Regions from separate parts of the Nocardia sp. NBC_01499 genome, predicted to be linked through region 2. Evidence: riboswitches for the same ligand, from Rfam matches in the RefSeq annotation. Region 2 holds a riboswitch; each other region holds the start of a gene.
What was found. Region 2 has a riboswitch for S-adenosylmethionine ahead of OG203_RS19910 (bifunctional o-acetylhomoserine/o-acetylserine sulfhydrylase). Riboswitches for the same ligand answer to the same signal wherever they lie in the genome.

Region 1: it holds a riboswitch for S-adenosylmethionine, as region 2 does, so the genes downstream of both, OG203_RS22980 (aminotransferase class V-fold PLP-dependent enzyme) here and OG203_RS19910 (bifunctional o-acetylhomoserine/o-acetylserine sulfhydrylase) in region 2, are expected to answer to the same signal.
Region 3: it holds a riboswitch for S-adenosylmethionine, as region 2 does, so the genes downstream of both, OG203_RS27730 (rhodanese-like domain-containing protein) here and OG203_RS19910 (bifunctional o-acetylhomoserine/o-acetylserine sulfhydrylase) in region 2, are expected to answer to the same signal.

The regions. Positions count from the first base shown of each region.
Region 1 is NZ_CP109426.1:5,026,746-5,034,296, reverse strand. It holds gene OG203_RS22990 (M1 family metallopeptidase) at 1-385, opposite strand, end outside; gene OG203_RS22985 (Pls/PosA family non-ribosomal peptide synthetase) at 385-4,299, opposite strand; SAM riboswitch class IV at 4,760-4,873, shown strand; gene OG203_RS22980 (aminotransferase class V-fold PLP-dependent enzyme) at 4,921-6,240, shown strand; gene OG203_RS22975 (flavin reductase family protein) at 6,254-6,805, opposite strand; gene OG203_RS22970 (YbaK/EbsC family protein) at 6,980-7,456, opposite strand; gene OG203_RS22965 (2-oxo-4-hydroxy-4-carboxy-5-ureidoimidazoline decarboxylase) at 7,510-7,551, opposite strand, start outside.
Region 2 is NZ_CP109426.1:4,307,967-4,315,517, forward strand. It holds gene OG203_RS19900 (MFS transporter) at 1-323, opposite strand, end outside; gene OG203_RS19905 (TetR family transcriptional regulator) at 456-1,175, shown strand; SAM riboswitch class IV at 1,227-1,337, shown strand; gene OG203_RS19910 (bifunctional o-acetylhomoserine/o-acetylserine sulfhydrylase) at 1,431-2,768, shown strand; gene OG203_RS19915 (homoserine O-acetyltransferase) at 2,807-3,925, shown strand; gene OG203_RS19920 (TetR/AcrR family transcriptional regulator) at 3,955-4,608, opposite strand; gene OG203_RS19925 (oxygenase MpaB family protein) at 4,773-5,723, shown strand; gene OG203_RS19930 (DUF3017 domain-containing protein) at 5,796-6,122, opposite strand; gene OG203_RS19935 (alpha/beta hydrolase) at 6,199-7,257, opposite strand; gene OG203_RS19940 (lipase family protein) at 7,477-7,551, opposite strand, start outside.
Region 3 is NZ_CP109426.1:6,059,121-6,066,671, reverse strand. It holds gene OG203_RS27745 (HAD-IIA family hydrolase) at 1-715, opposite strand, end outside; gene fgd (glucose-6-phosphate dehydrogenase (coenzyme-F420)) at 1,097-2,107, shown strand; gene OG203_RS27735 (O-succinylhomoserine sulfhydrylase) at 2,159-3,373, opposite strand; gene OG203_RS27730 (rhodanese-like domain-containing protein) at 3,426-3,842, opposite strand; SAM riboswitch class IV at 3,857-3,973, opposite strand; gene OG203_RS27725 (hypothetical protein) at 4,037-4,483, opposite strand; gene OG203_RS27720 (FAD-dependent oxidoreductase) at 4,822-6,210, shown strand; gene OG203_RS27715 (amidohydrolase family protein) at 6,270-7,142, shown strand; gene OG203_RS27710 (DUF456 domain-containing protein) at 7,155-7,551, opposite strand, start outside.

The DNA.
Region 1 (7,551 bases), 720 kb from region 2:
CCTCGGTGAGCTCTTCCCAGCCGACCGCGCCCCACGGTCCGCGCACCGGCCGAGGCACACCGGCGTACTGGACGACCAGCGAGAGCACCCCGCCCGCCGGAATCCGCTGCTGCGGCGTGATCACCAATTTGCCGCGCTGGTGGGTGTATTTCGCGGCCTTGGCACCGTTGACGAACACCTTCGACACGGTGAGGGCCTGGGATAGATCGAGCGAGAAGCGCGGCTGCACAGCGGTACTCACCGCGGTGATCTCGGCGCGGCCGGCCAACCGGTTGCTCGACACCTTGTAGGTGAGGTCGAGCTCGTACCGCGATACCCGGTAGCCCCGATTTCCGTTCTGCGGCAGGTATTCGTCGATGGGCGCCTCGTAGAACTTGTCCGGCATCAGCGGGCCGCTCCCGGGTCGCCTCCGAACCAGGGCGCGATCGGGTTGCCCCACCAGCGAGTCGACGGGGGAACGGTGTCGCCGCGCATGACCAGCGAGGCGGGGCCGATGGTCGCGCCCTCGCCGATGGTCGAGGCGGGCAGCGCGACGCAGTGCGGGCCGAGCGTGGCACCCGCGCCGAGGGTCACCGTGTCCATGGACATGATGCGATCGTGGAAGAGGTGGGTCTGCACGACGCAGCCGCGTTCAACGGTCGCGCCGTCACCGAGTGTCACCAGGTCCGCCTCCGGTAGCCAATAGGACTCGCACCATACCCCGCGGCCGATCTTGGCACCGAGTCCGCGCAGCCACAGGTTCAGCACCGGTGTACCCGTCGCGGCGCGCGCGAACCACGGCGCGGCAACGGTTTCCACGAAGGTGTCGGAAACCTCGTTGCGCCACACGAACGAACTCCACAGCGGATGTTCCTCGGTGCGAATCCGGCCGACCAGCAACCACTTCGCGGCCACCGACACCGCACCGGCCAGCGCGCCCGCGCTCAGCAGCACCAGTCCGCTGAGCAGCGCGGTGGCCAAATGGCCGAGGTGCTGCGCGAGCCAGGCGAGGGTGAACAGCACGCCGAGCCCGATGGCGAAGGTGACCAGCACCGGCACCAGGCGGCAGGTTTCCACGATGCCGCGCGCGATCCGCAGCTTCGGCGGCGGATCGAAAGTGCGTGCGGTGTCCGAGCTTTCCGGTGCGCGGCGCAGCCGCACCGGCGGGCTGCCAAGCCAGGACGAGCCGGCCTTCGACTTGGACGGTGCGGCCGAAAGGACCGCGACCAGACCGTTTTTCGGCACCCGACGACCCGGTGCGGTCATGCCCGAGTTGCCGAGGAAGGCCCGCTTGCCGACCTTCGCCTCGCCGATGCGCAGCCAGCCGCCGCCGAGTTCGTAGCTGGCGATCATGGTGTCGTCGGCCAGGAACGCGCCGTCGGCGACGGTGGTGAACTTGGGCAGCAGTAGCACCGTGGACGCCTCGACGCCCTGGCCGATCTTCGCGCCGAGCAGGCGCAGCCAGATCGGCGTGAGCAGGCTCGCGTACAGCGGGAACAGGAAGGTGCGCGCGGAATCGAGCAGTCGTTCGGTGGACCACACCTGCCAGCCGGTCCGGCTGCGCACCGGGTGATAGCCCTCGCGCAACCGGAAGCTGAGCAGTCGTACCAGGATGATGGTGATCGCCGCGTACACCGCGAGGCTGAGCAGCGTCGCGACCGGCAGGATCGCGAAGGCGCGGCCCAAACCGCCCGCGAGGGTGCGGGTGTCGCGGATGAACCAGGCGATGAAGAGGCCACCGGCGCCGATGCCGAGGATGGGTACCGCGGCCAACGCCATCGAGGTGATGCCGAAGATCGCCACCCAGTGTGCCGCGCGATCGGGCGTGTGCCCCGGCCAGCGATGATGTGCTTTACCGATTTTCGCGGCAGGCGAGCCCGCCCACTCCTGCTCGGCCTTGACCTTGCCGGATACCGCGGAGCCCGGCGAGATCTCGGCGTTCTTACCGATTCTGGTGCCGGGCAGCAGGATCGATCTGGCGCCGACCACCGCACCCGGTCCGATGGCGATCGGGCCGAGGTGCACGACGTCGCCGTCGATCCAGTAGCCGGACAGATCGACCTCGGGTTCAACGCTGCAGCCGTCGCCCAGTTCGAGCATGCCGGTCACCGGCGGGAGGGTGTGCAGGTCGACGCCCTTGCCGATCTTGGCGCCGAGCGCACGCGCGAACGGCACCATCCACGGTGCGCCCGAGAGGTTTTCGGCACCGCTCGCCTCGGACAGGCGCACCGCGGCCCACAGCCGCAGGTGCACCGAGCCGCCGCGCGGGTATCGACCGGGTTCGACGCCGCGCAGCAGCAGTCGAGCGCCGACAACGCAGATCCCCATCCGGCCTGGGGGCGAGATGAAGAGCAGGAACGCCACCAGCGTCCACCACCAGGACAGCTGCGGCAGCCACGGCAGCGAGCCGGACCAGGCCGCGATATTGCCGACGATGGCAAGCCAGGTGAGCCACTGCAGGCCGGTGAGTGTGGTGAGTGGAATGGTGGCGAGCACCTGCGCCCACTGGGCGGGCCGCGGTGTCGGGCGCACCACGCGCTCCTCGACGGCGACGGCCGGTGTGCTCTGTTCCAGCAGTTCCACCAGTGCGCCGAGGCGGGGGTGGTCGTAGAGGTCGGCGACGGTGATCTGTGGATAACGCGCGCGCAGCGCGGTGACCATCTGGGCCGCCGCCAGCGAGCCGCCGCCAAGGTCGAAGAAGTCGGCGTCGAGGTCGGTGACCTCGCCGCCGAGCACCGAATCCCACAGTCCGGCAACCCATTGCGCGGTGCCGGTCAGATCGCTGTCGTCGTCATCGGTGTTGTTCGGCAGCGGCCAGGGCAGCGCGTTGCGGTCGACCTTGCCCGAGGTGCGGGTCGGCAGTTCGTCGACCACCGCGAGCCGGGGGACCAGCGGCGCCGGAAGTTGTTCGGCGAGTTGGGCTCTGGCCGCCTTGCTGTCGAAATCGGGGCCGGTTCCGGTGAGGTAGCCGACCAGGATCTTGTTGCCCGCCTTGGTCGTTCGGATCGCGGCGGCGGCGCCGGTGACGCCTGGCAGGTGTTGCAGCGCGTTGTCGATCTCGCCGAGTTCGATGCGGCGGCCGCCGAGCTTGATCTGGTCGTCGGCACGGCCGAGGAAGACCAGACCCGCGCTGTCGTTGCGGACCAGGTCGCCGCTGCGGTAGGCGCGCTCCCAGCCGACCGAGGGCAGCGGCGCGTACTTCTCGGCGTCCTTCGCGGGATCGAGGTAGCGGGCCAGGCCGACGCCGCCGATCACCAGCTCGCCGGATTCGCCCTCGCCGACCGGGTTTCCGGCCGCGTCGATGACGACGAGGTCCCAGCCGTCGAGCGGCAGCCCGATCCGGATGGGCCACGTGCCGTCGAGCAGCGCGGTGCAGGCGACCACTGTTGCCTCGGTGGGGCCGTAGGTATTCCAGACCTCGCGATCCGTATCGCCGTTGCCGGCAAGACGTTCCGCGAGTTCGGGCGGAACGGCCTCGCCGCCGAAGATCAACAGCCGGACCGCGTCCAGCGCCTCGGCGGGCCAGGTCGCGGCCAGTGTCGGCACGGTCGAGACGATGCTGATTTCCCGGCGAACCAGCCACGGGCCGAGATCGGCGCCGGTGCGGACCAGGTCGCGCGGGGCAGGCACGAGGCAGGCGCCGTTGCGCCAGGCCAGCCACATTTCCTCGCAGGAGGCGTCGAAGGCGACCGAGAGTCCGGCGAGCACACGGTCGCCTGGGCCGATCGGGGCGTCCGGCAGGAAGAGCCTGGCCTCGGCGTCAACGAACGCGGCGGCGTTGCGATGGGTCACCGCAACACCTTTCGGCGTTCCGGTGGAGCCGGAGGTGAAGATGATCCAGGCGTCGTCGGCGGGGGTCGGCAGGGTGCTGGTTCGCGCGTCGGCCGGATTGTCTTCGGCCGCACGGATTCCCGCCGCTGTGGTCGCGATGCCAGCCGCCGTCACGATCGCGGTGACCTGCGCCTCGCCGAAGACCAGCTGGGCCCGCTCGTCCGGGTCGTCGGCGTCGACCGGCACATAGGCGGCGCCGGAGTACAGGACGGCGAGGATGGTCAGGTAGAGCTGGCGAGAACCCGACGGCATCCGCACGCCGACCCGGTCGCCGGGTCGCACGCCCGCGGTGGCGAGCCTGGCCAAGGTCTTCTCGATCTCGACGACGAGCTCGAGGTAGCTGAGCACCACGTCGCCGTCGTCGATGGCGGGTGCGTCGGGATGGGTCAGCGCGGTCGCGGTCAGGATGTCGACGAGGGTCCGGGCCGGTGGCGTGTGCGCGGTCCGTAATAGGGGATCAACCGTCACATCAACCTGTGGCTGGAGCATGACGCCCTGCCCACCTCCCATTCGACCTGCCTCGCACTTCCCTGGTGTTGTTTGTGTCATAGCTGGGTTACCAGTGGGCAAACACCACGGTGACCAGTTGTCCACGGTACTCGGGGTTGTCGACGTTTGTTGTTCACCGGCGCTGTTCCAGGTTCCCTGGCCGCGGGCGGGGTTGTTGCAGGTCGTGGCGATTTCCGTCGGGCGCGCCGAAGCAATGCCTGGTGGGCGGGTTACCGGGCGAGTTCGCCAGAAGGTCGCTGTGCGCGCCGATGTGATTCCCCTCATCGGCCCGGTGATCTTGCAGCTCAGGGCGTTTCGGACCGGATCGATCAGGCCGCGGAGACGACAGCCGCGGTGAATGCCGAGCGAACGGACACGGCAGTCCGGACACGCGGCGCCGATGGCCTTGGAGATCAGAAACAGTTGACAGCTCGGGGGCGGATCTGCCAATCTCGGGTCAGGTCATGAGTACCAGCGTTCAGCCCCGGCTTGCTGGTCGGCAACCCTCCTCCGCGGTGGGGTGCTCCGGGTGACGACCAGGCCGACGCCCGACCGGGTGCGGCAAGCGCGGACTCGATGAATCTTCTGATGACGAGTCCCAGAGTCGACGGGATTTTCGTGATGACTGCTGTGGTTGCTCAGAACTGTGCCCCCCTCGCCCGGGTTTCCGGTGACGACCTCCAGGTGCCGCTCGTTCAGGGCGGGACGACCACCTACGCCAACTTCGACTATGCCGCGAGCGCACCGGCATTGGCCCAGGTCACCGACCGGGTGCAGCAGCTGCTGCCGTTCTACGCGAGCGTGCACCGCGGTGCCGGTTACGCCTCGCGGATCTCCACCGAGTGCTACGAGGCCGCCCGCGGTTCGGTGAGCCGGTTCCTCGACGCGGCCGACGATCAAGTGGTGGTGTTCACCCGCAACACCACCGACTCGCTGAACCTGCTCGCGTCCTGCGTGCCCGGCGACACCGTGGTGCTCGACATCGAGCATCACGCCAACTTCCTGCCGTGGACCAGGCACGGCCGTCGCGTTGTGCAGGCCGCGGCCACCGTCGAGGAGACCATCGGACGGCTGGTCGCCGAGCTGTGCAGCAAGCCGGCCGCGCTGCTCGCGGTGACCGGCGCCTCCAATGTCACCGGCGAGGTGCTGCCGCTCGAACGCCTTGCCACCATCGCTCACCAGTGCGGCGCCCGCATCATCGTCGATGCCGCACAGCTCGCGCCGCACCGGCGAATCAGCCTGCGCGACACCGGCATCGACTACCTCGCGTTCTCCGGCCACAAGCTGTACGCGCCGTTCGGCGCCGGCGTGCTCGTCGGCCGCCGCGACTGGCTCGACAACGCCGAGCCCTACCTCGCCGGTGGCGGCGCGGTCCGCGAGGTCACCACCACCGGCGCCGAATGGGCACCGGCCCCGCAGCGACACGAGGGCGGTTCGCCCAACGTGCTCGGCGCCGCCGCGCTCGCCGCCGCCTGTGATGCCCTCTGTGAGATCGACGCCGAAACCCTCGCGGCCAACGAACATCAGCTCGCCGACCGGCTGCGCGACGGCCTCGCCGCCATCCCCGGCGTCAACCTGCTGCGCATCTGGACCGACGCCCCCGACACCGTCGGCATCGTCGCCTTCACCCTGGACGGTTTCGTCCCCGGCCACGTCGCCGCCTACCTCTCCGCCGAGCACGGCATCGGCGTCCGCGACGGCCGCTTCTGCGCCCACCCGCTGCTCGCCCGCCTCGACCTCGACGGAGCCCTGCGCGCCAGCGTCGGCCTCGGCACCACCCCCGCCGACGTGGACCGTCTCATCCAAGCCATCGCCACCCTCGTGCACACCGGCCCATCCTGGAACTACGCCACCACCCAGGGCCTCTGGAACCCCGCCCCCGAAACCCGCCCCTTCACCTCGCAGGCCCCCACCGGCGCCGCCCCCTGCCTCGTCGGCTAGCGGCCGCGTACTTTCAGTCGCCGAGTTTGGTTGGACGGTGGTAGCGGCCGTTGTAGTAGAGGAGGGGGGCGGCGGAGGGGGATTCGTTGGTGTTGTCGTGGACTCGGGTTACCAGGCCGACGACGAGAGTGTGGTCGCCGAGGGGGATCAGTTGGTGGATGGTGGCGCGGAGCCAGATGGGGGTGCCGTGCAGGACCGGTTCGCCGGTGTCGAGGGTGGTCCACAGGGAGCGGTCGGTGAAGCGGTCCTCGGCGGTGCGGGCGAAGCGCTGGGCCAGTTCGTGCTGGTGTTCGCCGAGGAAATGGATGACGACGGAGTCGGCGTCGAGCAGCGCGGTGAGGCTGGACGAGGTGTGCGCGATATTGAAGGAGACGAGCGGCGGCGCCAGCGACAGGGACGCGAAGGAGGTCGCGGTGAAACCGATCGGACCCTTCGGTGAATTCAGCGTGACGACGGTGACGCCAGCGGGATAGTGGCGCATCGAGGCGCGGAACTGCTCGGCGGTGATCCCGCTCAGATCGTCGGGGATCTGGAAATCCGTGGCGGGCCGTTCTGCTTCGGTCACCCGTCCAAAACTACGCTCCCCCGCCTCTCCGGGTATTCAGGCCAGATCTAGGTGCGGGGAGGGTGGCGTTGGCGACCGGCGGGATTGGGGTGGGGGAGTTGGCCCGTGCCCGGTGAGTTACCCATGTGCTGGCGAGATCAGTGGGCAAAAGATCAGCTGGCACGGAACTGGCAGTCAGTCGATATCTATGGGGAGGCCTGCGGTGATGCGGACCAGTTCGTGAAAAGAGGTGCGGAACACGGTGTTCGGGTGGCCGCCTGCGGCCCATACCTCGCGGTGCTGGGACAGGGCGGTGTCTACCCAGGTGGGGAGGTTGGTGGGGTGGCCTACCGGTGCGACGCCGCCGATCGGTTGTCCGGTCACCTCGCGCACCATGTCGACCGGTGCCCGGGTGAGCGTTCCCTCCAGGCGCTTTCCGGTGGACTCTAGATCTACCTCGTGCGCGCCGGAAACCAGCAGCAGCACCGGATCCTCGTCCAACAGGAACACCAGCGCGCTGGTGATGGCGCCCACCTCGACGCCGAGCGTTCGCGCGGCATCGGCGACGGTGGGGGTTGGTGCCGGCTGGGTCACGATGACACCGTGATGGCCTCGGGCGATGAGGGTGTCCGCGACTCGGCAGGCGATCGGTGGCAATGTCGACCTGCGCATGCCACCAGAGTAGAGCGATTGCGGATGGTGCGCCGGGCTACTTCGTGAATGCGTCAGTATTCCGGATACCCCTCGCTCGGTCCGAGCATCAGCGC
Region 2 (7,551 bases):
TTCTGCGCGAGACCGGCAAGTGCCGACGCGGCGGCGAAACCGACCAGGCCGATGATGAACATCCTGCGTCGGCCCAGGTAGTCGGCCAGCCGACCACCGAGCAGCAGCAGGCCGCCGAAGATCAGCGTGTAAGCGGTGAGCATCCATTGCTTGTTGCCATCGCTGATGCCGAGATCCTGCTGGGCGAATGGCAGCGAGATGGTCACGATGGTGGCGTCCAGAACCACCATGAGCTGGGCCAACGCGATCACGCCGAGTGCGAACCAGCGTGCCGAACTGCCCTTTCTTACCGGAACTTCTACTGCTGTCGCAGTCTCGGTCACGTCGTCTCCTCATCGTAGGAAGTGCGTGGCTATCCTGTCACTAGCCGACATTTGTCGTCAAGAGAAAAATGTCGTGATGCGACATTTGACGGTTACGGACACGAAAACACTAGGTTGCGATAGGGTGTGCACATGCTCGAGTCACCGACGCCGACGGGCGCGAGTGCCGCAGCGGAAACTCCTGCGAGCGCCGCGCCGAACGCCAATCCCGGCCTGCGCGAACGCAAGAAGCAGCAGACCAGGTTGCGGATCATCGAGGTCGGGCTGAGCCTGTGCGACACACAGGGTTTCGACGCGACGACGGTCGAGCAGATCGCCAACGCCGCCGACGTCTCGCCGCGCACGATCAACCGGTACTTCGACAGCAAAGAGGACATCGTCCTCGGCCCGGTCCAGGACTTCGGCCAGGCCGTGGCGGAGGCGCTGCGCCAACTCCCGGTCGACGGCAACGAACTGGAATCGCTGCGCAAGGCGTTTCTGCACGTGATCGACCGAGCCGTGCACGAACCAGCGGGCGGCCCCATCTCGTTCCGGCAGTTCCAGCAGATGCAGCGGATCGTGCGCAGCAGTCCCTCGGTGAGCGCGCGCAGCCTCGAACACGCCGACAGCAAGAACAGGGCGATCGCCGCGGCGGTCGCCGAACGACTCGACACCACACCCTGCGCGCTCCCGGTGCGGCTGATCCTCGGCACCTGGCAGCTCATCGGCCATCTCGCGATGGAGTGCGGCGAGAGCATGTTCGACTATGACGATCTGCGCGCCGCGGCCGCGGCGGGCCGGAACTCTTTCACCGCGGCGTTCGACGAGTTCCGTCGCGTCTGCGGCGGCGCGCGGACCAGCGCGTCGGACTGAGTTCGCCGATAGGTTTCGGCCGTCGCGCGACGGCCGGTTATGATGCCCTCAGGTCATGAGTGCCAGCGCGAAGCCCCGGCTTGCTGGACGGCAACCCTCCAGCAGCGGTGGGGTGCTCCGGGTGATGACCGGGCTCTCGAAGGTCGAGAGCAAGCGCGCTTTCAGGAGGTTCCCGAAATGTGTTGTTGTCCTTCGCCCATATCCCGATAACCCTTGTAGTTCTGGCGAACAACCTTTTCCTTTGGAGCAAAGCTCATGAGTGATTCCACCGTGCCCGCGGCCGATGTCGATCCCACCGCGCAGTGGTCCTTCGAGACCAAGCAGGTGCACGCGGGACAGGCACCCGACGGCACCACCGGTGCCCGTGCCCTGCCCATATACCAGACCACCTCGTACGCCTTCCGCGACACCGATCACGCCGCCGCGCTGTTCGGGCTCGCCGAGCCGGGCAACATCTACACCCGGATCATGAACCCGACCCAGGACGTGGTCGAGCAGCGCGTCGCCGCGCTCGAAGGCGGTGTCGCCGCACTGCTGCTCGCCTCCGGACAGGCCGCGGAGACGTACGCGATCCTGAACCTGGCCGCGTCCGGCGATCACATCGTGTCGAGCCCGCACCTCTACGGCGGCACCTACAACCTCTTCCACTACACGCTGCCCAAGCTCGGCATCGAGGTGTCCTTCGTCGGCGACCCCGACAACCTGGACGAGTGGCGGGCCGCGATCCGGCCGAACACCAAGGCGTTCTACGGCGAGACCATCGCCAACCCGAGCAGCGCCATCTTCGACATTCCCGGCATCGCCGCCATCGCGCACGCGGCCGGGCTGCCGCTGATCGTGGACAACACGGTCGCCACCCCGTACCTGATCCAGCCGCTGGCGCACGGCGCCGACATCGTCGTGCACTCGGCGACCAAGTACCTCGGCGGGCACGGCGCCGCGGTGGCGGGCGTAATCGTCGACGGCGGCAACTTCGACTGGACGGTGACCGACGCGAAGGGACAGTCGCGCTTCCCCGGCTTCACCACCCCGGACCCGAGCTACCACGGCGCGGTATTCGCCGACCTCGGCGCGCCCGCCTTCGCGCTCAAGGCGCGCGTGCAACTGCTGCGCGACCTCGGCGCGGCGATCTCGCCGTTCAACGCGTTCCTGATCAGCCAGGGCATCGAGACGCTGAGCCTGCGGGTCGAGCGGCACGTCGCCAACGCCAAGGCGGTGGCCGACTTCCTCGGCACCCAGCCGGAGGTCACGAAGGTCATCTACGCGGGTCTGCCGTCGTCGCCGTGGTACGAACGCGCCAACCAGCTGGCGCCCAAGGGCCCTGGCGCGATCGTTTCCTTCGAGCTGCGCGGCGGTGTCGATGCGGGCAAGAAGTTCGTGGACGGATTAGCCCTGCACAGCCATGTGGCTAACATCGGAGATGTGCGCTCTCTCGTGATTCACCCCGCGTCGACCACACATTCGCAGCTGACGCCCGGCGAGCAACTGCTCGCGGGTGTCACTCCGGGCCTGGTCCGCTTGGCCGTGGGGATCGAGGGCATCGACGACATCCTTGCCGATCTGCGGGCCGGTTTCGCGGCGGCGGCGACGTGACATTGAGTACCGAACCGAGTTTCGCCCGTTCGTCCGGGGTGGCCCTGCCACCCTCGGACGGGCGGCTCGGCATCATCGCCATCGGAGACGTGAAGCTGGAGAGCGGCGCGGTCATTCCGCAGGTGCACCTCGCGGTGCAGCGCTGGGGTGAGCTCTCCCCCACGCTGGACAACGTCGTGCTGGTCGAGCACGCACTGACCGGCGACTCGCACGTGGTCGGCCACCCGGACGACATCCATCAGCTGCCCGGCTGGTGGGACGGCATGGTCGGCCCCGGCTGTCCGCTCGACACCGACGAGTGGTGTGTGATCGCGACGAACGTGCTCGGCGGCTGCCAGGGCAGCACCGGGCCCTCGACGCTGGCACCGGACGGAAAGCCTTGGGGCGCACGGTTTCCGGAGATCTCCATCCGAGACCAGGTGGCCGCCGAGGCGGCGCTGATCGACCGGCTCGGCATCGAGCGGCTCGCCGCCGTTGTCGGCGGGTCGATGGGCGGCATGCGGGTGCTGGAGTGGATGGTCGGCGCGCCGGACCGGGTCGGCGCCGCGCTGGTGCTCGCCGTCGGCGCCCGCGCCACCGCGGACCAGATCGGCACGCAGACCACCCAGATCGCGGCGATCAAGGCCGATCCGGACTGGCAGGGCGGCGACTATCACGACACCGACCGCGCGCCGATGACGGGCATGGGCATCGCCCGGCGCATCGCGCACCTGACCTATCGCACCGAGGACGAGCTCGACCACCGGTACGAGAACAGCGCGCAGGGCGCCGAGGATCCGTGGCGCGGCGGCCGGTACGCGGTGCAGAGCTACCTGGACCATCAGGCCGACAAGCTCTGCGGGCGTTTCGATCCGGCCACCTATGTGCTGCTCACCGAGGCGATGAACCGGCACGACATCGGCCGCGGCCGCGGTGGGGTGCGGGCGGCCTTGGCCGCGACGCCGGTGCCGTGCGTCGTCGGCGGCGTCGACTCCGACCGGCTGTACCCGCTGCGCACGCAGCAGGAACTCGCCGAGGGATTACCTGGCTGCGACGGACTGGAGATCGTGCACTCGCGCGACGGGCACGACGGGTTCCTCACCGAAGCCGCGGCGGTATCCAAGCTGCTGACCGAAACCATGCGATTGGCCCAGCAGAGCCGTCAGCCCATCCGCTGAATCCACCTCGAGCGCAGCACTTTTCGCGGTTAGTCGGAGGTGGGGGCGCCGACCAGTAGTTGGACGATGGCGTGGACGAATCCCTGGAGGCGTTCGCGGGGGTATTCGTCGGGTTCGCTGACGGCTAGGCGGCCGAGCATCTCCGCGACCTGCAGTAGCGAGTTGGTGAGCAGACCGGAATCCACTCCGGCCCAACGGGGTTCGAGTGCGGTGCCGACGCGGACCAGCGCTTCGGCCTGGTCGAAGATGCCCGCGCGGGATTTGCGCAGCGCCTCACGGTATTCGTCGGGGGCGTTGCCCGGCCCGGCCAGGATCAGTCGCCAGCGGGTCGGATTCTCCAGTGCCACACCGACGAACGCCTCGACGGTGGCCGAGGCGGCGACGACCGGGTCGGCGCCCATCAGGTCGGTCGGCAGGGTCTCGGCGACCTGTTCGAGGCCGCGCTCGCGCTCCCGTTCCAGCAGTGCCGCAACGAGTTCGGCGCGAGTCTTGAAGACGGTGTAGAGCACCGGCTTGCCGACGCCAGCCTCCTGGGCGACCGCCTCCATGCTCAGCTCGTGCAGTTCCACCCGGCTCAGCACCGCGAAGGCAGCATCGAGCAGCTGGGCCCTGCGCTGCTCCGGCGGCAGGCGCGGTGCGTAGCGCCGACGCGGCCGGTCCGCCGCGGCGCGCGATGTGGTCACTGCCGTCTCACCTCCATGCGGTCCATCCTGACAGCATCCCGGCCTCGATCCCGAATCCTTCCGATCACAAATGCTACGCAACCGTTGTATTCACTGCACGCAATTGCTACGGTTGCGTTGTATTCAACCCCGGTGCCGGGGCGATCACCGCAAAGGAGCACGTGATGCACTTCGATCCGACCACCCTGCGCCGGGACGACTACGGGTTCTTCGGCCCCGATTCGCCGAGCTGGAAGGTCTGGACCGCGCCGACCGCGGTCATCGGATTCCAGCGGGCCGTCGTGCTCGAGCACTTCGACCCGTTCCTCACCGCGGCCGTCGCCGATTCGCGCGGCATCTACAGCGACCCGCGCAAGCGCCTCGATCACACCTTCTCCTACTTCCTGATCGCCGCGATCGCCGACGGACGCACCGCCATCCAGGCGGCCGAGCACCTCATGCGGATCCACGCGCCGATGACCGGCATCGAACCGATCAGCGGGAACCGCTACAGCGCGAACAGCCCGGAAACCCAGCTGTGGATCCACATCACCGGCTGGCATTCGGTACTCAAGGCCTACGAGATGTTCGGCCCAGGGCTGACACCGGAAGAGGAAACGCGTTTCTGGCAGGAGTGCGCGGTCGCGGCCGAGCTGCAGACCTGCAAGCCCGAGGACGTGCCGCGCTCGCGCGCCGAGGTACGCGAGTACTTCGAGCGGGTTCGCCCGCGCCTGTGCACGTCCGAGCGGGCCGAGGAGGGCATGCACCACCTGCTGTGGACCTCACCGCGCAACGGTGCCGGGCTCTCGTATGCCATTGGCAGCAGGCTGCTTTCGCTGGCGTCGGTGTCGACGCTGCCGAAGTGGATGCGCAAGCTCGGGCGGTTCGATCGGCTCGGCATCGTCGATCTCGCGGTGCGGCTGCCCGCGAAGGTGCTGGTGTGGGGATTCACCCGGTTCAACTCGTTCGGACTGCTTGTCGCGGCGCCGTTCATCGCGCCGATGGCGGGCCAGATCCTGAAGGAGCACATCAACGCGGCGGCGCCGACCAGGCTCGAGACGGTCAGCCCGACGGAGGCACGCGCGTTGTACGGCAGTCGATCCGGGCGCGCCGCGCTGGTCGCCGAGCCTGCCTGAGTTTCGCCGATTCGCCCGCCGCATCGAGGGGTGCGGCGGGCGAATCAACGAAATAGCCTCTGCCGCAGGCGACTAGCCCACGCCCAAGGTGTTGATGGTTGCGGCGATGAAGACGATGGCGGAGCCGAGCAGGGTCAGCGCGCCGACGTCGAAGGGCTTGCTGCGCACGGCGAGCAAGCCCACCCGCGCGGTCGGCAGGCACAGTCGGAACGCCGCGGCAAGCAAGGTCGCCCCGCCGAAGAACAGCGCGCCGCGGCGCCACCGATCCTGGGCGACGAACACGATCGCCACCGCGATGACCAGCGCCACGATGACCAGCGGCAGGTGGCAGCGCAGAAACTGGGAGCCCAAGCTGCTGCCTGCCCGCTGGTCCGCGGTGGACGTGTCGGCATCGGTCACCCCCCGATTCTTACAGACGCCACCCACCCCGCGCCGCCGACGGGCTCTGCTCGCCCGTCCGCACGGAGCCGCTCGCCTACTCCGCCAAGCCCAATCCGTGCGCGAGCACCGGCCACGACTCCTTGAACTCGTCCTGCCAGTAGCCCCAGGAGTGCGTGCCCGAGGCGTAGTGGAAGGTCGCGGGGATATCGAGCGACGCGAGCTTCTTCTCCAGGTTGCGCGTGCAGTAGTAGGTGGCACTCTCGATGGTGCCGCCGACCATGATCTGATTCACCAGCCCCATCGGCCCGAGTTGATCGTTCATACCGTCGATTTGGGTCTTGATGCCATCGAGCTGCGACTTCCGGCCGTCGAGCGTGTCGTATTCGCCCTGTCGGCCGTCACCCGAGGAGAGGTACAGGTCGAGCCCACGCAGCCCGTCTGCGTGCACATACGGATCGTTTGCCGCCCACTCGGGCGAATTCAACGGTCCCCACATGTTTTTGGCGTCCCCGCCCGCCATCCCGACGGCGGTTTGCACGAAGTAGGCGCCCATCGGGTCGCTGGTCTGGGCGCAGCCGCTGTACGCGGCCGCCGCCCGGTACAGACCCGGCTTGGCAATGGGCAATGCCAGCACCGAAGTGCCGGAGGTGGAGATTCCCGCGATGGCCCTGACTCCGTCGGTGCCGAGTGCCGAATCAATCAGCGGCGGCAATTCTTCGGTCAGATACGTCTTCCACTTGTTGCGGCCGAGTTTCGGGTCGTCCTTGACCCAGTCGGTGTAGTAGCTCGCCTTACCGCCGATCGGCAGGATCAGGTTGACATTCTTGTCGGAGACGAACTGGCGAACATCGGTTTGCGCCTGCCAGGAGGCGACGCTTTCCCCCGCGTCAAGACCGTTCAGGAGATACAGGCTCGGCCGCGCCCGCGAAGTATCCGCGGGGCGCTGGATCTCCACCGGAAAGGTTTTGTCCATCGCCGCGGAGTAGACCTGCAGCCGAATTCCGCGATCGTCGATGCGCTCGACTTCGGCTATCCGAGAACCATCTTCGGCCGTGATACCGGCGGTTATCAGGTCCGGCTGATCGGTCGGGTCGGCGCCTGCGGGCGATACGCCGAATGAGGTAAGAGCACCGATGATCAGCCCGATTACCACACCGTTGCTATAACGTGTTCGTCGGGATTTCAATGCTCCTGTACTGGCAGTCGAGGTCATGGGCAAAAGCATCCAACATTGCGCTTCGATCGACGCGCAACGACACGCCAGAGTATTACTCATGCGCGACAAACGAGTTCGTGCTCAATTTCGAGAAATCGATAGGACCGATTTCTCTATTGCGCTCTGCCGCTGCGCCTTACCGCGAAATGGCCGAGGCTAGTTCAGTTCTGACTTCGAGGACTGGATACGAGCGAGGAAGGCATCGATGGCCGCGCCCATGGCCTGGTTGAT
Region 3 (7,551 bases), 1.8 Mb from region 2:
CGGAATCGATCACCATCGTCGGCCGATAGGGGTACGCCTCGACCGACGCACGGGTCGAAATGCCGGTGGTCACCAGAATCGTGCGCATCCCCGCCTCCAGCCCGGAGATGACATCGGTATCCATCCGATCGCCGATCATCACCGTCGACTGCGAATGCGCCCCGATCCGGCGCAACGCCGAACGCATCATCAGCGGATTGGGCTTGCCGATGTAATACGGGTCGCGGCCGGTGGCCCGGGTGATCAGCGCGGCGACCGAGCCGGTCGCCGGCAGCGAGCCGTCGCGGGACGGGCCGGTCGGGTCGGGATTGGTCGCGATGAAGCTCGCGCCGCGCTCGATCAGGCGGATCGCGGTGGTGATCGCCTCGAAGGAGTAGTTGCGGGTCTCGCCGAGCACCACGTAGTCGGGGTTGCTGTCGGTGAGCACGTAGCCGATCTCGTGCAATGCCGTGGTGAGCCCGGATTCGCCGACCACGTAGGCGGTTCCGTTGGGCCGCTGCTCGTCCAGGAAGGTGGCGGTGGCCAGCGCGGAGGTCCAGATCGCCTCCTCCGGGATGTCGAGCCCGGTGTGGCGCAGCCTGGCCTGCAGGTCGCGCGGGGTGCGGATGGAGTTGTTGGTCAGCACCAGGAACGGCGTCTCGTTGGTGCGCAGCTCGGCGAGGAACTCGTCGGCGCCCGGCACCAGTTGGTCCTCGTGCACCAGCACACCGTCCATGTCGGTCAGATAGGACAGGATCGGTTCATCAGTCACCAGACAATTGTCCCACTAGAGACACAGCCGGACGGAGTCCGTCCGCAAACCGCGCATGGCCGGAGCGAATGCGGAGGTACGCCTACCGGACACCTCCGTGGGGGGAAGTCCGACTCGATGCGACCCTTCGCACACCCTCGGGTGCCGCTGACTATGGTCGAAGACGGCCGTATGACGTATATGCGAAAAGCGCGGGACAGTGCTCGAATGATCGCCGAGGCGCGGGAACGTTCGCGATCCCGCGCCGGTTGAAGCGAGACATGACCGCAGCGTGTCTGCGGCCGACAACGGTGTGCGGGAACGCCCGCACCGCAGGTGTGCAGCGAAGCGACAGGAGTGGCGCACATGGGTGAGCTCAAGCTCGGATACAAGGCGTCGGCGGAACAGTTCGGGCCGCGCGAACTGGTGGAGATCGCGGTGCTCGCCGAGGAACACGGCCTCGACAGTGCCACGGTGAGCGACCACTTCCAGCCGTGGCGGCACAAGGGCGGGCACGCGCCGTTCTCGCTGGCCTGGATGGCCGCGGTCGGCGAGCGCACCAAGCGGATCCAGCTCGGTACCTCGGTGCTCACGCCGACCTTCCGATACAACCCGGCGGTGATCGCGCAGGCCTTCGCCACCATGGGTTGTCTGTACCCCGACCGGATCATGCTCGGTGTCGGCTCCGGTGAGGCGCTCAACGAGATCGCCACCGGGTACAAGGGCGAATGGCCGGAGTTCAAGGAGCGTTTCGCGCGGCTGCGCGAGTCGGTCGAGCTGATGCGCGCGCTGTGGACCGGCGACCGGGTGGACTTCGCAGGCGAGTACTACAACACCGTCGGCGCGTCCATCTACGACGTGCCCAAGGGTGGTATCCCGATCTACGTCGCCGCGGGCGGGCCGCTGGTCGCGCGCTACGCGGGCCGCGCGGGTGACGGCTTCATCTGCACCTCGGGCAAGGGCATGGACCTCTACACCGAGAAGCTGATGCCCGCCGTCGCCGAGGGCGCCGCCAAGGCAGGACGCACCGTCGATGACATCGACCGGATGATCGAGATCAAGATCTCCTACGACACCGATCCCGAACTGGCACTGGAGAACACCCGCTTCTGGGCTCCCCTGAGCCTCACCCCGGAACAGAAGCACAGCATCACCGACCCGATCGAAATGGAGGCCGCCGCCGACGCCCTCCCGATCGAGCAGATCGCCAAGCGCTGGATCGTCGCCAGCGACCCCGACCAGACCGTCGACCTCATCAAGCCTTACCTCGACGCAGGCCTCAACCACCTCGTCTTCCACGCCCCCGGCCACGACCAACGCCGCTTCCTCGACCTCTTCCAGCGCGACCTGGCCCCCCGCCTCCGCGCGCTGGCCTGATCCAACGACAAAGGCTCCACACGTGTGCACCGTGTGGAGCCTTTGTCGTTGCTAGCTCAGAGCGTGGTCGAGGTCGGCGAGGAGGTCCGCTACGTCCTCCAGCCCGACGGAGATGCGGACTACGCCGTCGGAGAGGCCGATGGTGGCTCGGCCTTCGGGGCCCATCGCGCGGTGTGTTGTGGTGGCGGGGTGGGTGATCAGGGATTTGGCGTCGCCGAGGTTGTTGGAGATGTCGACGATGCGTAGGCGGTTGAGGACTTCGAAGGCGCGCTTCTTGGCCTCGTGCGCGGGAGCGTTCAGCTCGAAGGTGACGACGGTGCCGCCCGCGCTCATCTGGCTGGTGGCAAGGTCGTGTTGCGGATGTGATTCCAGGAAGGGGTATTTCACCCAGCTGACGGCCTTGTTGGTCTCCAGGAAGCGGGCGATGCGCAGTGCGGATTCGGTCGAATGTCGCACGCGCAGCGGCATTGTCTCCAAACCCTTGAGCAGCGTCCACGCGTTGAACGGGCTCAGCGCCGGACCGGTATGGCGCATCAGCGTTTTCACCGGACCGTCGATGTAGTCCTTCGCGCCGAGGATGGCGCCGCCGAGCACCCGGCCCTGGCCGTCGATGTGCTTGGTGCCCGAGTAGACGACAACGTCGGCGCCAAGGTCGAAACCACGCTGCAGCAGCGGAGTGGCAAAGACGTTGTCCAGCACCACCTTCGCGCCCGCGGCATGTGCGAGCTCGGTAACCCGGCGCACGTCGACGAGGGTCTGCATGGGGTTCGCCGGTGTCTCGAAGAACACCGCCTGAGTGGGCACCGACAGCGCCGCTTCCCACTGGTCCAGATCCTCGCCGTCGACGAAGACTGTCTCGATGCCCCAGCGCGGCAGGATCTCGTTGCACACCACGAAGCAGGACCCGAACAGGCTGCGCGCGGCCACAAGTCGATCACCGGCGCCGAGCAGCGCGCCCAAAGCGGTGAATACCGCGGACATTCCGCTCGCGGTCGCGAAACACGCCTCGGCGCCGTCGAGCAGCCGCATCCGCTCCTCGAACATGGCGACCGTCGGGTTGCCGTAGCGGGAGTAGACGAAATGCTCGACGTCGCCGGTGAACGCGGCCTCGGCGGCCTCGGCGCTCTCGTAGACGAAGCCCGAGGTCAGGTACAGCGCCTCGGAGGTTTCCTCGAAACCGGAGCGGCGCAACCCACCTCGCACACCCAGGGTCGCGGGGCCGACGCCCTCGGGCAGCGGCTTGTCGAACGCACCACCGGTGATCACGACTGCCTCCCGACAGAGCTCCGCGACAACGCGTCGACCGAACAGCAGCTACTCATGACTGCCGCCAAGGCAATCCGAGGGCACGCCAGCCGCTGCCGCCGCGATGTCCGTCCGCGTCGACCGGGCCTTCGAAGCCCTCCAGCACGTTGTACGAGGTGCCGAACCCGGCCTGCGTCGAGGCGATCGCCGCGCCGATGGAGCGCTGCCCCGAGCGGCACAGGAAGATCACCGGGGCCGCCGGATCGTGTCCGTCGAGCGCCGTGACCAGCTGTTCGGTGAACTCGCCATTGCGCGTCCCGGTCGAATCGACCCACTCGATCAGCACCGTCGGGCGCTCGATCGAACTGGTGTCCGGCACGCCGACGAACTTCCATTCGGCCTCGGTGCGCACGTCGACCAGGACGGCTTCGGGATTGTCCCGCAACAGTTCCCAGGCCTGCTGCGGGGTGATGTCACCGGCATAACTCATCTGGACCCTCCTAGAATCCGCACTTGCCGCGCACAGGTTTGACGCGCGGCCAGGTCGTCACCCGGAGCACCCCACCGCGGAGGAGGGTTGCCGACCAGTATTGCCGGGGCTTGACACTGGTTCTCATGACCTTCTGCTGAGATTGCCTTGATCAGGGTCACCCTGTCAAACGGCTGCTCACGGTATGAGAATGCTCAATTACAGACCAGCCATTTGTCCCCGGATCGGGTCAAATTCCAGGTCGCGGTCGCCTCGTCGCCGTCGACCTTGGTGGTGACCGTCGCCTTCGCGCGGTCGCCATCGACGCTCGGATCGACGAGTTTGGTGATTTCCACGGTCTTTCCGCCGCCGGACCGCCCGGCCAGCGGTGACCGTTTCGGGTCGAAGCCGGGGCAGCCCGCGCCTGGTGGGGGCACCGAATCGGTCTTGTTGGACCCCTCGACGAAGTCGCGTACCGCGGCGGCGATCTTGTCCGCTTCTGTGACATTTTTCTCAGCGGGCGACATCAGCCCGCCGATGATGATCCCGGCGAGCACGAGCACCGCGACGACGGCGGCCGCGATGAACGGTGCCACGGAGCGCTTGTCGGTCTGATCGACCTGGATGACTTCGTCTTCCGCGGCTGACTGCTGCTCACTCATAGGACGATGATCCCTGGTCGGCGGCGGTATCCGGCGCCCGCCCCCGCGCGGTGAGCGAAGTCGACTGCGCCACGCCGGGATTAACGACACCCGTTCCGGTGAACCCAGCGAACGGGTCGCGTGGCATCCATTCAGTTCACGCACCGCACCGGGGCCTACCGTCCCCGTCACCGATAGAATCGCAAGACTGCGGCCTGCTGTCATAGCCGCGGCTGGGGTGGCCACGAGCCGACAACTCCAGTGTCCGCATCGTCAGGTGCAACCAGTCAGCGCGTAACTTAGCCTAGGCTAAGGAGTACGCCGTATTTGTTTCTCGACCAAAAGGGTGCGCGTAAAAGATGACCGAACAGAGTGCAGCTAACCGCCCGCTCCGCATCGCCATCGTGGGCGCCGGACCGGCCGGGATCTACGCCGCCGACGCGTTGATGAAATCCGACGCCGAGGTGAGCATCGACCTGTTCGAGCGCATGCCCGCGCCGTTCGGGCTGATCCGCTACGGCGTCGCGCCGGACCATCCGCGCATCAAGGGCATCATCACCGCCCTGCACAAGGTCCTTGACAAGCCGCAGGTGCGCCTGCTGGGCAACATCGACTACGGCACCGACATCACCCTCGATGATCTGCGCACGTTCTACGACGCGGTCATCTTCTCCACCGGCGCCAACGCCGACCGCGCGCTCGGCATCCCCGGCATCGGCCTCGACGGTTCCTACGGCGCCGCGGACTTCGTGTCCTGGTACGACGGCCACCCGGACGTGCCGCGCACCTGGCCGCTCGACGCGGAGAAGGTCGCCGTGCTCGGCGTCGGCAATGTCGCGCTCGACGTGGCCCGCGTGCTCGCCAAGACCGGCGACGAGCTGCTGCCGACCGAGATCCCGCCGAACGTCTACGCGGGCCTCAAGGCCAACAAGGCGCTCGAGGTGCACGTGTTCGGCCGCCGCGGCCCGGCGCAGGCCAAGTTCACCCCGCTGGAGCTGCGCGAACTGGATCATTCGCCGACCATCGAGGTCATCGTCGATCCCGAGGACATCGACTACGACGAGGGCTCCGAGGCCGCGCGCCGCCACTCCAAGCAGGTCGACATGATCGCGAACACGCTGGAGCAGTGGGCGATTCGCGACGTCGGCAACCGCCCGCACAAGCTGTTCCTGCACTTCTTCGAGTCGCCCGCCGAGATCATCGGCGACGACGGCAAGGTCGTCGGCCTGCGCACCGAGCGCACCCAGCTCGACGGCACCGGCAACGTCAAGGGCACCGGCACCTTCAAGGAATGGGACGTGCAGGCGGTCTACCGCGCCGTCGGCTACCTGTCGCAGAACCTGACCAACCTGCCGTTCGACGACCAGGCCGGCACCGTGCCCAACGAGGCGGGCCGGGTGATCGGCGACGAGAACGCCGACGGCGCCGACCGCTACGTCCCGGCCACCTACGTCACCGGCTGGATCAAGCGCGGCCCGGTCGGCCTCATCGGCCACACCAAGGGCGACGCCAACGAGACCGTCGCCTGCCTGCTCGACGACAGCGCGAACTTCACCCCGGCCGCGCAGCCGGAGCTGGACGCCGTCACCGAGTTCCTGGAGAGCAAGGGCATCCCGTTCACCACCTGGCAGGGCTGGTACCGCCTCGACGCGCACGAGCGCTCGCTGGGCGAGCCGGAGGGCCGTGAGCGCGTCAAGGTCGTCGAGCGCGAAGACATGCTGCGGGCCAGCGAGCCGCACAAGGTCTAGGCCGACTCGCTGTTAGGTCCGCGACAGCGGAAAGACTCGCACTGAGGCATTCTGTACAGGTGTTCGATGCCCATCTCCACATCTTCGATCCGCGGTTCCCGCGGTTCGAGAACGAGGGCTACCTGCCCGGCTCATTCACCATCGCCGACTATCGAAAGCGCATGTCGCGCTTCGATGTCGGCGGCGGAGCCGTGGTCAGCGGGTCCTTCCAGAGCACCGACCAGACGTATCTGAAGGCGGCCCTCGCCGAGCTGGGCGAGGGCTGGGTCGGGGTCACCCGGCTCGACCTTGACGCCACCGACGACGAGATCATCGAACTGGACCGGATCGGCGTGCGCGGCCTGCGGTTCAACCTCAAACGCGCCGCCGCCGACATCACCGGCATGACACTGCAGGCCCTGCGCGCCCATGAACTCGTCGGTTGGCATGTCGAGGTGTACATCGACGGTCAGATGCTCGCCTCGCTGCAACCGGTCATCTCCAAGCTTCCGGTCTTCGCGATCGATCACCTCGGCATGTCCGACGAGGGCCTGCCGTACCTGCTCGACCTGGTCGATCGGGGGGCGAAGGTGAAGGCGACGGGTTTCGGGCGGGTCGCGTTGAACGTTCCCGACACCCTGCGACGCATCCACGCGGTCAACCCGGAAGCCCTGATGTTCGGCACCGACCTACCCGGCACCCGCGCGGGCCGCCCCTTCCAGGATTCCGATGTCGACCTCCTCTGCGACGTGGTCGGCACCGATATGTTCGCCGTCCTGGAGGACAACGCCCGCGCGTTCTATCGGCTCCCCGCCCGGGTCCGCCCGCTGCCCGCCGACCCGGCCCCCACACTCCCCCTGTACACCACCGAACAACCAACCCTGCCCATCCGCCGCGACAGTCTCCCCAAACTCGAAGCGGCGGATACCATCCCGCTGCCGATCATCGAATAGCGGTCGAGTGGGCTAGGTGGCGATCGCGCCGATCAGCCAGACGCCGGTGGCGAGTAGGGCGCCGAGGAGTTCGATGAGCATGGACAGGCCTACGCCTTTGAGGGCGTGGACGGTCGATTGCCAGGCTTGGCGGCCGATGCGGAGGCGGTGGAGTTCGGCGAGGTAGACGCCGAGGACGAAGCCTACGAGCAGGCCTACCACGGGGATGACGAAGAAGCCGATGATGCCGAGGACCGCGCCGAGGATGAGGGAGCGGTTGGCGACGCCCGCGTCCTTCATCTTCCGGCCGGGCCAGGTGTATTTGATGACGCCGGAGATGACGAGCAGGGCGGTGCTGATGGCGAAGACGATCCAGGCGGTGCTGCCGCCGGTCATGAAGGCCCAGACCGCGATTGCGCCGAAGATCAGG